Regions from separate parts of the Streptomyces sp. NPDC026092 genome, predicted to be linked through region 3. Evidence: riboswitches for the same ligand, from Rfam matches in the RefSeq annotation. Region 3 holds a riboswitch; each other region holds the start of a gene.
What was found. A riboswitch is a leader RNA that binds a small molecule or an ion and turns the genes downstream of it on or off. The one in region 3 is predicted to bind cobalamin.
Positions count from the first base shown of each region.

Region 1: it holds a riboswitch for cobalamin, as region 3 does, so the genes downstream of both, metE (5-methyltetrahydropteroyltriglutamate--homocysteine S-methyltransferase) here and cobN (cobaltochelatase subunit CobN) in region 3, are expected to answer to the same signal.
Region 2: it holds a riboswitch for cobalamin, as region 3 does, so the genes downstream of both, AB0F56_RS13840 (energy-coupling factor ABC transporter permease) here and cobN (cobaltochelatase subunit CobN) in region 3, are expected to answer to the same signal.
Region 4: it holds a riboswitch for cobalamin, as region 3 does, so the genes downstream of both, AB0F56_RS01410 (CoA-acylating methylmalonate-semialdehyde dehydrogenase) here and cobN (cobaltochelatase subunit CobN) in region 3, are expected to answer to the same signal.

Region 1 covers NZ_JBEZYN010000001.1:312,970-316,717, reverse strand. The annotation lists gene aceB (malate synthase A) at 1-377, shown strand, start outside; gene AB0F56_RS01440 (3-hydroxybutyryl-CoA dehydrogenase) at 374-1,264, shown strand; cobalamin riboswitch at 1,390-1,610, shown strand; gene metE (5-methyltetrahydropteroyltriglutamate--homocysteine S-methyltransferase) at 1,773-3,748, shown strand, end outside.
Region 2 covers NZ_JBEZYN010000007.1:118,135-121,882, forward strand. The annotation lists gene dhaK (dihydroxyacetone kinase subunit DhaK) at 1-28, shown strand, start outside; gene dhaL (dihydroxyacetone kinase subunit DhaL) at 37-651, shown strand; gene AB0F56_RS13835 (PTS fructose transporter subunit IIA) at 648-1,052, shown strand; cobalamin riboswitch at 1,117-1,341, shown strand; gene AB0F56_RS13840 (energy-coupling factor ABC transporter permease) at 1,370-2,068, shown strand; gene AB0F56_RS13845 (energy-coupling factor ABC transporter substrate-binding protein) at 2,068-2,430, shown strand; gene cbiQ (cobalt ECF transporter T component CbiQ) at 2,440-3,189, shown strand; gene AB0F56_RS13855 (ATP-binding cassette domain-containing protein) at 3,186-3,748, shown strand, end outside.
Region 3 covers NZ_JBEZYN010000004.1:276,641-280,388, reverse strand. The annotation lists gene cobN (cobaltochelatase subunit CobN) at 1-1,249, opposite strand, end outside; cobalamin riboswitch at 1,286-1,425, opposite strand; gene AB0F56_RS08565 (cobalamin biosynthesis protein CobG) at 1,481-2,731, shown strand; gene AB0F56_RS08560 (precorrin-8X methylmutase) at 2,746-3,381, shown strand; gene AB0F56_RS08555 (precorrin-2 C(20)-methyltransferase) at 3,378-3,748, shown strand, end outside.
Region 4 covers NZ_JBEZYN010000001.1:306,176-309,923, reverse strand. The annotation lists gene AB0F56_RS01420 (enoyl-CoA hydratase/isomerase family protein) at 1-150, opposite strand, end outside; gene AB0F56_RS01415 (acyl-CoA dehydrogenase family protein) at 147-1,295, opposite strand; gene AB0F56_RS01410 (CoA-acylating methylmalonate-semialdehyde dehydrogenase) at 1,302-2,825, opposite strand; cobalamin riboswitch at 3,088-3,273, opposite strand; gene AB0F56_RS01405 (methylmalonyl-CoA mutase family protein) at 3,422-3,748, shown strand, end outside.

The DNA of each region.
Region 1 (3,748 bases), on a different contig from region 3:
CGGTACGCCGGATCAGCGGACCGCCCACCCAGGAGGGCCTCCGCACGAACATCGCGGTCGCGCTCGGCTACTTCGCCGCCTGGCTGCGCGGTCAGGGCGCCGTCGCCCTGGACGGGCTGATGGAGGACGCGGCGACCGCCGAGATCGCCCGCGTCCAGATCTGGCAGTGGGTGCGGCACCGGCTGATCGACCGGGAGACCGTCGTACGGCTGCTCGACGAGGAGCTCGACACGCTCGGCGCCCAGCACCCGTGGGCCCCGCTGGAGGAGGTGGGGGCGATCTTCGAACGAAACGCCCTCAGCGGCGAGTTGCCGCTGTTCTTCACCCCGGACGCCTACTCCCGGCACCTCGTGCACCACCCGGAGCCCCGCTCATGAGCGCCGCGATCACGGGCGCCGAGGAGATCACCCGCGTCGGGGTGGTCGGCGGCGGCCAGATGGGGGCGGGTATCGCGGAGGTCTGCGCGCGGGCCGGACGGCACACGATCGTCTGCGAGACGGACGCCGTGGCCGCACGGGCCGCGCGGGAGCGGGTGACCGCCTCCCTGGACCGCGCCGTACGCCGGGGCAAGCTGGAGCCGGCCGCGGCGCAAGGCGCCCTCGACCGGCTCGTCTTCACGGGCGATCTCGAGGAGCTGGCCGACCGCCAGCTCGTGGTCGAGGCCGTCGTCGAGAACGCGGACGCGAAGACCGAGGTGTTCATCCGTCTCGACAAAATCGTCGAGGATCCGTCGGCGGTCCTGGCGACCAACACCTCCTCGCTGCCCGTGATGCGCCTCGGCATGGCGACGAGCCGCGCCGACCGGGTCGTGGGCCTTCACTTCTTCAACCCCGTGCCGGTGCTGCCGCTGGTGGAGGTCGTGAGCTCGCTGCACACCGCGCCGGACACGGTCGCCCGCGTGGAGCGCTTCGCGACGGACGTCCTCGGCAAGACGGTCGTCCGCTCGCAGGACCGGGCCGGGTTCGTCGTCAACGCGCTGCTCGTGCCGTACCTCCTCGCCGCGATCCGCATGGCCGAGTCCGGCTTCGCCACCGCCGCCGACATCGACGCCGGCATGGAGCTGGGCTGCGCCCACCCGATGGGCCCGCTGAAGCTGGCCGACCTCATCGGTCTCGACACCGTCGCCTCGATCGCGGAGTCGCTGTACGAGGAGTTCAAGGAGCCTCTCTACGCGCCGCCCCCGCTGCTCCAGCGGATGGTGGAGGCGGGGCTGCTCGGCCGCAAGACGGGCCGGGGGTTCCACCCGTACGCGGGCCGGGGCTGAGCCCGGACCACGGGCGGACCGACCGGGCGACGGACCGGGCGGACCGGCGGGGCGGACCGACGGGCGTGTCTCACCTCACCATCCGCATGGTGGGCATCTCCCGACACGGCGCCGGCCAGCCCCTTAGGGTGGCCGGTGCAGCTGGTTCGCCCCGTCAGCCGGATGGGATGCGTCGTAAGAGGGAACCCGGTGGGAATCCGGGACTGCCCCGCAGCGGTGAGCGGGAACGACCGCCGTCATACGCACTGGACCCGTACGGGTCTGGGAAGCGACGGCCAGTAGGTGTCCTCCCCCGTGGAGGATGTGCCCGCGAGTCCGAAGACCTGCCAACTGCCCGCGTACGGACCATGCGTGCGCGGACATTCCGGTGACCTCGAGGGTGGGTCGGCGACCACACGAGACGGAGACACGCGCGTACGGCGCGAGGTCGGCCGTCCGGTCGGTCTCCCCTTCGCGCTCTCGTCCCGTCGCCGGGATCTCAGGGATTCATCTCGCGAAGGAGATCTCCGTGACCACCAAGCCCGCAGCCGCGGCAGCACGGGCCACCGTGTACGGCTACCCCCGTCAGGGGCAGCACCGGGAACTGAAGAAGGCGATCGAGGGGTACTGGAAGGGCCGCGTCACCGCCGACGCCCTCCGGTCCACCGCCGCCGAACTGCGCCGCACCCAATGGAGCCGGCTCGCCGAGGCGGGCGTCCACGAGGTGCCGACCGGCGACTTCTCCCTCTACGACCACGTCCTGGACACCACCGTCATGGTCGGCGCGATCCCCGCGCGGCACCGCGACGCAGTCTCCGCCGATCGGCTCGACGGCTACTTCGCCATGGCGCGCGGTACGCAGGACGTCGCGCCGCTGGAGATGACCAAGTGGTTCGACACCAACTACCACTATCTGGTACCCGAATTGGGGCCGGACACGGTCTTCACGGCCGACTCGACCAAGCAGGTCGCCGAGCTGACGGAGGCCCTCTCCCTCGGCCTGACGGCCCGTCCGGTCCTCGTCGGCCCCGTGACGTATCTGCTGCTCGCCAAGCCCGCGCCCGGGGTGGCCGCCGACTTCGACCCGCTGACGCTCCTCGACCGGCTGCTGCCGGTGTACGCCGAGGTCCTCGCCGACCTGCGGGCCGCGGGCGCCGAGTGGGTGCAGCTCGACGAGCCCGCCCTGGTCCAGGACCGCACCCCGGCCGAGCTGAACGCCGCCGCCCGTGCCCACCGCGAACTCGGTGGCCGTACGGACCGGCCGAAGCTGCTGGTCGCCTCGTACTTCGACCGGCTCGGCGAGGCCCTGCCCGTGCTCGCCAAAGCCCCCGTCGAGGGGCTCGCGCTCGACTTCACCGGCTCCGCCGCCGCCAACCTGGAGGCCCTCGCGGCCGTGGGCGGGCTGCCGGGCAAGCGCCTGGTCGCCGGCGTGGTCGACGGCCGGAACATCTGGGTCAACGATCTGGCGAAGTCCCTGACGACCCTCGGCACCCTGCTCGGGCTCGCCGACCGGGTCGACGTGGCGGCCTCCTGCTCCCTGCTGCACGTCCCCCTCGACGCCGCCGCCGAGCGGGACATCGACCCGCAGATCCTGCGCTGGCTCGCCTTCGCCCGGCAGAAGACCGCCGAGGTGGTCACGCTCGCCAAGGGCCTGTCCCACGGCACCCCCGCGATCGCCGCCGAACTGGCCGCCAACCGGGCCGACCTGGCCTCACGCGCGGAGTCCCCGCTCACCCGCGACCCGGCCGTGCGCGCCCGTACCGGCGCGGTCTCCGCCGCCGACACCCGCCGCTCCCAGCCGTACGCCGAGCGGGCCGCCGCCCAGCACGCCCACCTCGGGCTTCCGCTGCTGCCGACGACCACCATCGGATCCTTCCCGCAGACGGACGAACTGCGCACCGCCCGCGCCGACCTGCGCGCGGGCCGGATCGACACGGCCGGGTACGAGGAACGCGTCAAGGCGGAGGTCCAGGAGGTGATCGCATTCCAGGAGAAGGCCGGTCTGGACGTCCTGGTGCACGGCGAGCCCGAACGCAACGACATGGTCCAGTACTTCGCCGAGCAGCTGACCGGGTACCTCGCCACGCAGCACGGGTGGGTCCAGTCGTACGGCACCCGGTACGTCCGGCCGCCGATCCTGGCCGGCGACATCTCGCGCCCCGCGCCGATGACGGTGCGCTGGACGACGTACGCGCAGTCCCTCACCCACCGCCCGGTGAAGGGCATGCTGACGGGACCGGTCACGATGCTCGCCTGGTCCTTCGTCCGGGACGACCAGCCGCTCGGCGAGACCGCCCGGCAGGTCGCGCTCGCCCTGCGCGACGAGGTGAACGACCTGGAGGCGGCGGGCACTTCGGTCGTGCAGGTGGACGAGCCGGCGCTGCGGGAGACCCTGCCGTTGCGTGCCGCCGACCGGGCCGCGTACCTGGACTGGGCGACGGAGGCGTTCCGGCTCTCCACCAGCGGGGTACGGCCGGACACCCAGATCCACACGCACATGTGCTA
Region 2 (3,748 bases), on a different contig from region 3:
GACGGCCGCCCTGCGGTGGGGTCGGTGAGGGCGGAAATGGACACGCTCGAACAGTTCGATGCCGAATTCTTCCGGCGGTGGCTGGGCGCCGCCGCTGCCGCCGTCCACCGGGAGGCCGATCGGCTCACCGAGCTCGACTCGGCGATCGGGGACGCGGACCACGGTGCCAATCTGAAGCGGGGTTTCGCCGCCGTCACGGAGGTGCTGGACAAGGAGCCGCCCGCCACGCCGGGGGCCGTACTCGTCCTCGCCGGGCGGCAGTTGATCTCCACCGTGGGCGGGGCGTCCGGGCCGCTGTACGGGACGCTCCTGCGCCGCACCGGCAAGGCACTCGGCGAGGCCGGCACGGTGACGCGGCAGGACCTTGCGGCGGCGCTGGCCACCGGGGTCGCCGCCGTCGGTCAACTCGGCGGGGCCCAGGTCGGCGACAAAACGATGCTGGACGCGCTCGTGCCCGCCGCCGAGGCGCTCGGCACCTCCTTCGCCGCCGCCCGGGACGCGGCCGAGGCCGGCGCCCTCGCGACCGTACCCCTGCGGGCGCGCAAGGGCCGGGCGAGCTATCTGGGTGAGCGGTCGGTCGGGCATCAGGACCCCGGGGCAACGTCGTCGGCGCTGCTGATCGCCGCGCTCGCGGAGGTGGCCGCCGCATGACCGGTCAGGTGGGCATCGTGCTGGTCTCGCACAGCGCGGCCGTGGCCGACTCCGTCGCCGCCCTGGCCCGGGGGCTCGCGGGCGGCGCGGCGACCGCGCCGGTCGCCGCCGCCGGAGGCACCCCCGACGGCGGGCTCGGCACCAGCTCCGAGCGGATCGTCGAGGCGGCGCGGGCGGTCGACGAGGGTGCCGGCGTGGCCCTCCTCGTCGACCTCGGCAGCGCCGTCCTGACCGTCAAGGCGCTCCTCGCCGAAGGGGACGAGCTGCCTGAGGGGGCACGTCTCGTGGACGCGCCCTTCGTCGAAGGTGCCGTCGCCGCGCTCGTCACCGCGAGCGCGGGCGGAGACCTGGACGCGGTGACGGCCGCGGCGGCTGAGGCGTACACCTACCGGAAGGAGTGAGCGAGGGGCACGAGGGGGTGAGGGGGCGCGCGCGAGATCCGTCGCACACCGTCCGGGGGCGTACCCGTGTTGTGATGTACCTGGTCAACCCACTAATGTCACAGCGCCTTGGTGTACGGGAAACCGGTGCGGTACCGGTGCGGCCCTCGCCACTGTGATCGGGAAGTCCGGCTCCATCCCTCCGGGGAAGCCACTGGACCACTGCGGGAGACCGCGGCGGTGTGGGAAGGCGGAGCCGCGGCGGCATGACCCGTCAGCCAGGAGACCGGCCAAGGTGCGTTGTCCATCCACGAGGTGCTGGAGAGGGTCTCCCAACCATGCATATAGCCGAGGGGTATCTACCCCCGTTGCACGCGGCCGCCTGGGGCGTCGCGTCCGCTCCCTTCGTCGTCCACGGCGTCCGCGCGCTGACCCGTGAGGTCAAGGCCAACCCCGAGTCCACTCTGCTGCTCGGCGCGTCCGGCGCGTTCACGTTCGTCCTGTCCGCGCTCAAGATCCCGTCGGTCACGGGCAGTTGCTCGCACCCGACCGGCACGGGCCTGGGCGCCATCCTGTTCCGTCCGCCGGTGATGGCGGTCCTGGGCACGATCACCCTGTTGTTCCAGGCGCTGCTGCTCGCGCACGGCGGGCTCACCACGCTCGGCGCCAACGTGTTCTCGATGGCGATCGTCGGGCCATGGGCCGGATTCGGTACGTACTGGCTGCTGCGCCGGTTCGACGTCCCGCTCATGGTGAGCGTGTTCTTCGGCGCGTTCGTCGCGGACCTGTCGACGTACTGCGTGACCAGCGTCCAGCTCGCGCTGGCCTTCCCCGACCCGGGCAGCGGTGTGGTCGGGGCGCTCGCCAAGTTCGGTTCCATCTTCGCGGTCACGCAGCTGCCGCTCGCCGTCAGCGAGGGTCTGCTCACGGTCCTCGTGATGCGGCTGCTCACGCAGTCCAGCAAGGCGGACCTGACCCGGCTCGGGGTCCTGCTCCCGTCCCGGAAGAAGAACGAGAACGCGGAGGCGAGCGCCTGATGAGCCGGAACGCGAAGATCAACTCCCTGCTCCTGCTCGTCGTCGCGGCCCTTGCGGTGCTCCCGCTGGTCCTGGGCCTCGGCGACCACAAGGAGGAGCCGTTCGCGGGCGCGGACGGCGAGGCGGAGGCGGCGATCACGGAGATCGCTCCCGACTACGAGCCGTGGTTCAGCCCGCTCTACGAGCCCCCCTCCGGCGAGATCGAGTCGGCGCTGTTCTCCCTTCAGGCCGCGCTCGGCGCCGGTGTGCTGGCGTACTACTTCGGCGTGCACCGGGGCCGTAAGCAGGGCGAGGCCCGCGCCGAGGCGAAGGCGCTGCGGTCGGGGGCGGCGTCCGGCTCGGCAGCGTCCGGCGACGCGTAACCGCCGCCGGTGCTGCCGATCGACGCGGCGGCGCACAGCAGTCGCTGGCGCCGCCGTCACCCGTGCGAGAAAGCCGTCCTCGGCTTCGGCCTGACACTGTGCGCGGTCTGTCTGCCGCCGTGGCCGGGTGCCGTCCTGGTCGCGGCGGCCACCCTCGCCGTCCTCCTCGGCCCCGCGGGGGTGCCGGGGCGTCAGCTGTGGCGCGCGTTCCGCATCCCGTTGGGCTTCTGCGTGACGGGGGCGATCCCGCTCCTGTTCGAGGTGGGCGGGGCGCGGGGGCTCGTCGTGTTCGCGCACGACGGTCCGGTCCGCGCCGGTGAGCTGCTGCTGCGGACCTCGTCGGCGTCTCTGGGCGTCCTGCTGTTCGCCTTCACGACGCCCGTCTCGGACCTGCTGCCCCGGCTTGTACGGGCCGGGGTGCCGGCGCCCGTGGTGGACGTGGCGCTGGTGATGTACCGGATCAGCTTTCTCCTTTTGGATTCCATATCCAAGATCCGACAGGCGCAGGCGGCCCGCCTCGGGCTGACGACCCGGGCGGCGACCTGGCGTTCGCTCGCCGGGCTCGGCGCGACGGCGTTCGTCCGCGCCTTCGACCGGGCGCAGCGGCTGCAGACCGGGCTCGCCGGACGCGGCTACGACGGGACGCTGCGCGTCCTGGTGCCCGAGGCCGCGGTCTCGGGCCGCTTCCTCGCCTCGACGGCCGGCCTGCTCACCGGGCTCGTCGCCCTCACTCTCGTACTGGAAAGGTCCCTGCCGTGAGCCCCGCACCCCCTGTCGTGGAACTGGTGAAGGCCACGTTCGCCTACGAGGACGGCCCGGTCGTCCTCGACGGCGTCGACTTCGCCGTGCCGGAGGGCCGGGCGCTCGCGCTGCTCGGCCGCAACGGCGGCGGCAAGACGACGCTGCTGCGGCTCCTGAGCGGCGGCCTGCGCTGCGGCGGCGGGGCGCTCCGGCTCGACGGTACGGAGGTGTCGTACGACCGGAAGGGGCTGACGCGGCTGCGGACGACCGTGCAGCTGGTGGTCCAGGACCCGGACGACCAGCTCTTCGCGGCCTCGGTCGGGCAGGACGTGTCGTTCGGGCCGATGAACCTGGGGCTTCCGGAGGAGGAGGTACGGCTCCGGGTGCGCGAGGCCCTGGAGGCGCTGGACATCGCCGCCCTTGAGGACCGGCCGACGCATCTGCTCTCGTACGGGCAGCGGAAGCGGGCGGCGATCGCGGGCGCCGTGGCGATGCGCCCCCGGGTCCTCATCATGGACGAGCCGACCGCCGGGCTCGATCCGCACGGGCAGGAGCGGCTCCTGGAGGTGCTCGGCCG
Region 3 (3,748 bases):
GGATACGGACGGGGTTGCGGGCGAGCTGCTCCTCGGTGAGCCAGTCCTGGTCGTGGCCGCCGGCCTCGATCAGGGCGTAGATCAGCTCGTCGCCGTCGCCGGAGACCAGGCCCGGGATGTCGTCCTCGGCCCCGAAGTCGTACCCCTCGGCGATCAGGCGCCGCAGCAGCGCGACGGCGGAGGCGGGGGTGTCCAGGCCGACCGCGTTGCCGATCCGGGAGTGCTTCGTCGGGTACGCGGAGAGGACGAGCGCGAGCTTCTTCTCGGCGTTCGGGATGTGCCGCAGCCGGGCATGGCGCACGGCGATCCCGGCGACGCGGGCGGCGCGCTCGGTGTCGGCGACGTACGCCGGGAGCCCGTCCTCGTCGATCTCCTTGAAGGAGAACGGGACGGTGATCAGGCGGCCGTCGAACTCGGGCACGGCGACCTGACTGGCCGCGTCCAGCGGCGACAGGCCCTCGTCGTTCTCCTCCCAGGCCGCGCGCGAACCGGTCAGGCAGAGCGCCTGCAGGATCGGTACGTCGAGGGCGGCGAGCGCGCCCGCGTCCCAGGCGTCCTCGTCGCCGCCGGCCTGCGCCTCGGCGGGCTTGGTGCCACCGGCGGCGAGCACCGTGGTGACGATCGCGTCCGCGCGCTTGAGCGTCTCGATCAGCTCGGGCTCGGGCGCGCGCAGGGAGGCGACGTACAGCGGCAGGGCGCGGGCGCCGGCGTCCTCGATCGCCTCGCAGAGGGAGTCGACGAAGGCGGTGTTCCCGCTCATGTGGTGGGCGCGGTAGTACAGCACGGCGACGGTCGGGCCGTCGGTCGTCCGGGCCGTGCGCTCCAGCGGCCCCCAGGTCGGCGCGGCGGCCGGGGCCTCGAAGCCGTGGCCGGTCAGCAGCACGGTGTCGGAGAGGAACCGGGCGAGCTGCTCCAGGTTGGCCGGTCCGCCGTGCGCCAGGTAGGCGTGGGCCTCGGTGGCGACGCCGACGGGAACGGTGGAGGCCTCCATGAGCTGGGCGTCCGGGGCCTGTTCGCCGGAGAGCACGACCAGCGGCTTCCCGGCGGCGCGCAGCGCGTCGAGGCCGTCCTCCCAGGCCCGCAGCCCGCCGAGGAGCCGGACGAGCACGAGGTCGGCGCCTTCGAGGAGACCGGGCAGGTCGTCCAGGGAGAGCCGGGAGGGGTTGGCGAACCGGTACGCGACCGGACCGCCGGCCGCGCGGGCGCTGAGCAGGTCGGTGTCGGAGTGCGACAGCAACAGAATTCGCATGCGTGCGCAGGCCTTCCTCGGGGTTGTCCGCGCCCCGGGTGGTCGTGTGGACGGCAGGAGTTCCTGACTCACCCGGCTCCTTCCGGAACCTGGCTCACAGTGGCGGGACCGCGCCGGATTCTCACCGGGCTTCCTCCCCGGGGTCCTGGGACCCCATGCCGATCTGCATAGTAGATCGTGCCTCTTCGGGGCCGGGTCTGGGCCGCTGACGACGTGGGTATGCTCGCCGCCATGCCGCCCACCCCACCCACAACACCCAACCCGGGCGAACCGCCCGTACGGGACCGTGGTGACGCCTGCCCCGGGGCGCTTCGGCTGCACGCCGCCGACGACGGGCGACTCGCTCGACTCCGGCTGCCCGCAGGGGTTTTGACGGTACGTCAGGTCGGCGTGCTCGCGTCGGTCACGGAAGATCTCGGCGACGGACGGGTCAGTGTCACCTCCCGAGGGAACGTGGAGCTGCGCGGGCTCGGTGAAGGGTGCGGGGGCGAGCTGGCCGAGCGGCTCTCGGAGGCCGGGCTGCTGCCCTCCCCGACCCATGAGCGGGTCCGGAACATCGTGGCCTCGCCGGCGGCCGGGCTCGACGGACTCGGCCACGGTGACGTGCAGTTGTGGGCCCGCGAGCTGGACGCGCTGCTGTGCGCACGGCCCTGGACGGCGGCCCTGTCCGGCCGGTTCCTCTTCGTCCTGGACGACGGGCGCGGCGATGTGGCCGGGCTCGGCGGAGATGTGACGTTGATCGCAGGAGAGGGTTCGGTACGGGTGCGGGTCGGCGACCAGGTCGTCCGCGTCCCCGCCGCCGACGCGCCCCGGGCCGCGCTCGCCGCAGCCGGCGCCTTCCTGGACGCCGCCCGGACCGCCGGGAACGGGGCCTGGCGGGTGCGGGAGCTGCCGGAGGGGCACGAGCCGGAGCCGGCGGCCGCCCTCGCGGGGGCCGGGATCGAGGTCCAAGCGTCCTCGGTCGAGCTTCCACAGTGCGAACCCGTCACCCCCGGCCCCCTCGGCCCGCACGCCCTGCACGTCCTCGCGCCCCTCGGCCGGCTGACCGCCGCCCAGCTGCGGGCGCTCGCCGCGAGCGGGGGCGAGGTGCGGCTCACCCCCTGGCGCGGGGCCGTCGTCACCGGCCTCGCCGACCAAGGCGCCGTCGCGCGCCGGCTGGGCGAGCTCGACGCGTACGGGCTCATCACCGACCCCCGCTCCCCCTGGGCCGGCGTCGGCGCCTGCACCGGGCTTCCCGGCTGCGCCAAGTCCCTCGCCGACGTGCGCGCGGACGCCGTCCCGGGCGACGTTCCCGGCCACCGGGGGCTCCCCGTCCACTTCTCCGGGTGCGAGCGGCGCTGCGGTCACCCGCAGGCCCCCGCGTGGGTCGACGTCGTCGCCACCGGCGAGGGCGCGTACCTCGTGGCCGGGCGCCCCACCCTCCGTACCGACCTCCCCGAAGCCGTCGCGGCGGCCCGCGTCCCCTCAGCAACCACGAGATGAGCGAGAGCACCAGGATGTTCGACTACGAGAAGGACGGCGCGGAGATCTACCGCCAGTCCTTTGCCACGATCCGCGCCGAGGCGGACCTCGGGGGGCTGCCCGCCGACGTCGCCCAGGTCGCCGTCCGCATGATCCACGCCTGCGGCATGACCGACCTCGTCCGCGACATCGCGCACTCCCCGCAGGTCGTCACCCGCGCCCGGGACGCGCTGCGCGCCGGCGCGCCGATCCTGTGCGACGCGCAGATGGTCGCCAGCGGCGTCACCCGCAAGCGGCTGCCCGCCGACAACGAGGTCGTCTGCACGCTCTCCGACCCGTCCGTGCCCGCGCTCGCCGCCGAACTCGGCACCACCCGCAGCGCCGCCGCCCTCGAACTCTGGCGCGACCGCCTCGAAGGCTCCGTCGTCGCCATCGGCAACGCGCCCACCGCCCTCTTCCACCTCCTGGAGATGGTCGCCAAGGGCGCGGGCAAGCCCGCCGCCGTCCTCGGCATCCCGGTCGGGTTCATCGGCGCCGCCGAGTCCAAGGAGGCCCTGGCGGCCCAGACTCTCGGCCTCGACTACCTCGTCGTACGCGGCCGGCGCGGCGGCAGCGCCATGACCGCCGCCGCGATCAACGCCCTCGCCCACGAAGCGGAGATCCAGGCATGAGCGGGTCCACGACCGGCAAGCTGTACGGGGTCGGCCTCGGGCCCGGCGACCCGGAGCTGCTCACGCTCGCGGCCGTCAGGGCCATCGCGGGCGCCGACGTGATCGCGTACCACTCGGCCCGGCACGGCCGGTCCATCGCGCGCTCGATAGCGGCCGAGCACATCCGTGCCGACCAGATCGAGGAGCGGCTGATGTACCCGCTCACGGTCGAGACCACGGACCACCCCGGCGGCTACCGGGGCGCCCTCGACGACTTCTACGCGGAGGCCGCCGCCCGGCTCGCCGCCCACCTGGACGCCGGTCGCACGGTCGCCGTGCTCGCGGAGGGCGACCCGCTCTTCTACGGCTCGTACCAGCACATGCACAA
Region 4 (3,748 bases), on a different contig from region 3:
GGCGGTGAGGGCCGCGTCGATCCGCCGGACCATGGGGTGGGTGAGGGCATTGAGGGCCTGGGGGCGGTTGAGGGTGATGTGCCCGATGCGGCCGGTGGTGTGGAGCAGGACGTGTGCGTGTGCGGCGTCGGGGGAGGCCGTCGAGGTCATTCGAAGGCCTCCGTCAGTCCGCGGGCCACGATGACGCGCATGATCTCGTTGGTTCCTTCCAGGATCTGGTGGACCCGCAGGTCGCGGACGATCTTCTCGATGCCGTACTCGCTGAGGTAGCCGTAGCCGCCGTGCAGTTGGAGCGCCCGGTCGGCCACGGAGTACCCGGTGTCGGTGGCGAACCGCTTGGCCATCGCGCACAGCTCGGGCGCCCGGGGGTCGCCGCGGTCGAGGGCGTGGGCGGCCTGCTGGACCAGGGCGCGGGCGGCGGTGAGTTCGGTCGCCATGTCGGCGAGACGGAAGCGGAGGCCCTGGGCGTCGAGGAGCCGCCGCCCGAACGCCTGCCGGTCGGCGAGGTGCGTGAGGCTGCGGTCGAGGGCGCTGCGGGCCCCGCCGAGGGAGCAGGCCGCGATGCCGAGCCGGCCGCCGTTCAGGCCGTTCATGGCGATGCGGAAGCCCTGGCCCTCGACCCCGAGGAGCCGGTCGGCGGGGACCCGGACGGCATCGAGGACGACCTGGCGGGTGGGCTGGGCGTTCCAGCCCATCTTGCGCTCGTCGGGTCCGAAGGAGAGCCCGGGGTCGTCCTTGTCGACAAGGAACGCGGAGACGCCGTCGGCGCCGTCGCCCCCGGTGCGGGCCATCACCAGGTACAGCTGCGAGGCGCCCGCCCCGGAGATGAACTGCTTGACGCCGGTGAGCACCCAGTGGTCGCCGTCGCGCACGGCCCGGGTGGTGAGCGCGGCGGCGTCCGATCCGGCGCCGGGCTCGGTGAGGCAGTAGCTGGCCAGGTCGTCCATGGCGCACAGGCGCGGGAGCCGGCGTCGGCGCTGGGTGTCGTCGCCGTAGTGGTCGACCATCCAGGCGACCATGTTGTGGATGGAGAGGTAGCCCGCGATGGACGGGCAGCCGGAGGCGAGGGTCTCGAAGACGAGGACGCCGTCGGAGCGGGTGAGGCCGGAGCCGCCGGACTCCTCGCGGACGTAGACGCCGCCGAGTCCGAGTCCGGCGGCCTTGCGCAGGACGTCGACGGGGAAGTGCTTGTCGCGGTCCCAATCCAGGGCGTGCGGGGCGAGGTGGTCCTGGGCGAAGTCGAGGGTGGTCTCGACCAGGGCCCGCTGGTCCTCGGTGAGCAGGGTCGTGGTCATGGTCGCTCAGCCCATCGTGGGGAGGGTGAAGCTCGCGCCCTCGCGGAGCCCGGCGGGCCAGCGCGAGGTCACGGTCTTGGTGCGGGTGTAGAAGCGGATGGCGTCCGGTCCGTGCTGGTTCAGGTCGCCGAAGCCGGACCGCTTCCAGCCGCCGAAGGTGTGGTACGCCACCGGCACCGGGATGGGCACGTTGACGCCGACCATGCCGGTGTCGACGCGCCGGGTGAAGTCGCGGGCGGTGTCGCCGTCCCGCGTGAAGATCGCCACGCCGTTGCCGTAGAGGTGCTCGCTGGGCAGCCGCAGGGCCTCCTCGTAGTCGGCGGCGCGGACCACGCAGAGCACGGGGCCGAAGATCTCCTCCTGGTACACGCGCATGTCCGGGGTGACCCGGTCGAACAGGGACGCCCCGGCGAAGAAGCCGCCCTCGTGCCCGGGGAGGGCGAAGTCGCGCCCGTCGACCACGAGTTCGGCGCCTTCCTCGACGCCGATGCCGATGTACTTGCGGACCCGGTCGACGGCGTCGGGGCCGACGAGCGGCCCGAAGTCGGCGTCCGGGTCGTCGCTCCGGCCGATCCTCAGCGTGCCGATGCGCTCCTTCAGCCGGGCGACGAGGGCGTCGGCGGTGTCCTCGCCGACGGGGACGGCGACCGAGACGGCCATGCACCGCTCGCCGGCCGAGCCGTAGCCTGCGCCGATGAGGGCGTCGACGGCCTGGTCGAGGTCGGCGTCCGGCATCACGATCATGTGGTTCTTGGCACCGCCGAAGCACTGGGCGCGCTTGCCGTGGGCGGCGGCGGTGGCGTAGAGGTGCGCGGCGACGGGGGTGGAGCCGACGAAGCCGAGGGCGGCGACGCGGGGATCGTCGAGGAGGGTGTCGACGGCTTCCCTGCCGCCGTTGACGACGTTGAGGACGCCCGCCGGAAGACCCGCCTCAAGGAAGAGCTCCGCGAGCCGCAGCGGTACGGAGGGGTCGCGCTCCGAGGGCTTGAGGATGAAGGCGTTTCCGCAGGCCAGGGCGGGGGCGGCCTTCCAGAGCGGGATCATCGCGGGGAAGTTGAACGGGGTGATGCCGGCGACGACGCCGAGCGGGGAGCGCAGCGAGTGGACGTCGATGCCGGTCCCCGCGTTGTCGGTGAACTCGCCCTTGAGGAGGTGCGGGATGCCGGCGGCGAACTCCACGACCTCCAGGCCGCGTTGGAGGTCTCCGTGGGCGTCGGCGACGGTTTTGCCGTGCTCGGAGGAGAGCAGCCGGGCGAGGCCGTCCTTCTCCTGCTCGACCAGCTGGAGGAAGCGCAGGAGGACGCGGGCGCGGCGCTGCGGGTTCCAGGCGGCCCAGTCGCGCTGCGCCCGGGCGGCGTCGGCGACGGCGGCCTCGGTCTCGGCCCGGTTCGCGAGGGGGACGCGGGCCTGGACCTGGCCGGTGTTGGGGTCGTACACGTCGCCGTAGGCGCCCGAGGTTCCCGGGGTGTGCCTGCCGCCGATGAAGTGGGTCAACTCGCGGACGGTGGTGGCGTCTTGTGCGCGGACCATGAGTGCCTGCTCTCGTCAGGTGATCCGGATGGCGCGCCGGGGGCCGCCACGTCCGCGCACGCCGGTGGGCGTGATGATGCGGCGGCGTGGTGGCGGTGCACGGCGCGAGAGCGCGAATGGCGAGGCGCCGTCAGGTCCTGACGGTCGTGGGGTGGTGGGATCCCACTCGACGGGGTCCTGGACGGGCGGGTGCCCGTCGGCCGGATCCGCGGGGAGTGTGCGGGCGCACCGGTGCCATGCGTGTCAGCTCCATCCTCGTGGACAACACGGAACATCCCGCGGCCGGTATCCTGACTCCCGGATCAGCGCGCGCCGTCCGCCTTCCCGACATCGCTCGTCAGTGGCGTGCTGCTCGACGGCGTACTCCCCGGTCACAGTGGCGGGACCGCGCCGGAATCACACCGGCTTCCCTGCACCGCGGGCCTTCGCCGCGACTATATAGTTGGACGTCCTAGTAAATCCACCCCCGGCCGGGTGAACCTGCGACACCCCTTAGTAGAGCGGAGTCGCCCGCGGCTTCAAGACCTGCTTGGAGAGGGCAAGGTCACAGCGGTGTGCACTGCTGTCATCTGAGCGAGCTGTCCTAACATCCGAGCATGACAGTCCTTCCCGACGACGGGCTCGCCCTCGCCGCCGAATTCCCCGACGCGTCCCGTGAACAGTGGCAGCACCTGGTAGCCGGGGTACTGCGCAAGTCGGGCAAGGACGTGGAGGGCCCGGCGGCCGAGGACGCCCTGTCCACCGCCCTGGAGGACGCGCTCCGCGTCCGTCCCCTCTATGCCGCCGAGGACACCGCCCCCGAGCCCGGCCTGCCCGGCTTCGCGCCCTTCGTACGGTCCGGGCGCCCCGAGGGGAACACGGTCGGCGGCTGGGACGTGCGCCAGCGGCACACCACCGCGGACGCCGGGACGGTCCTCGCCGAC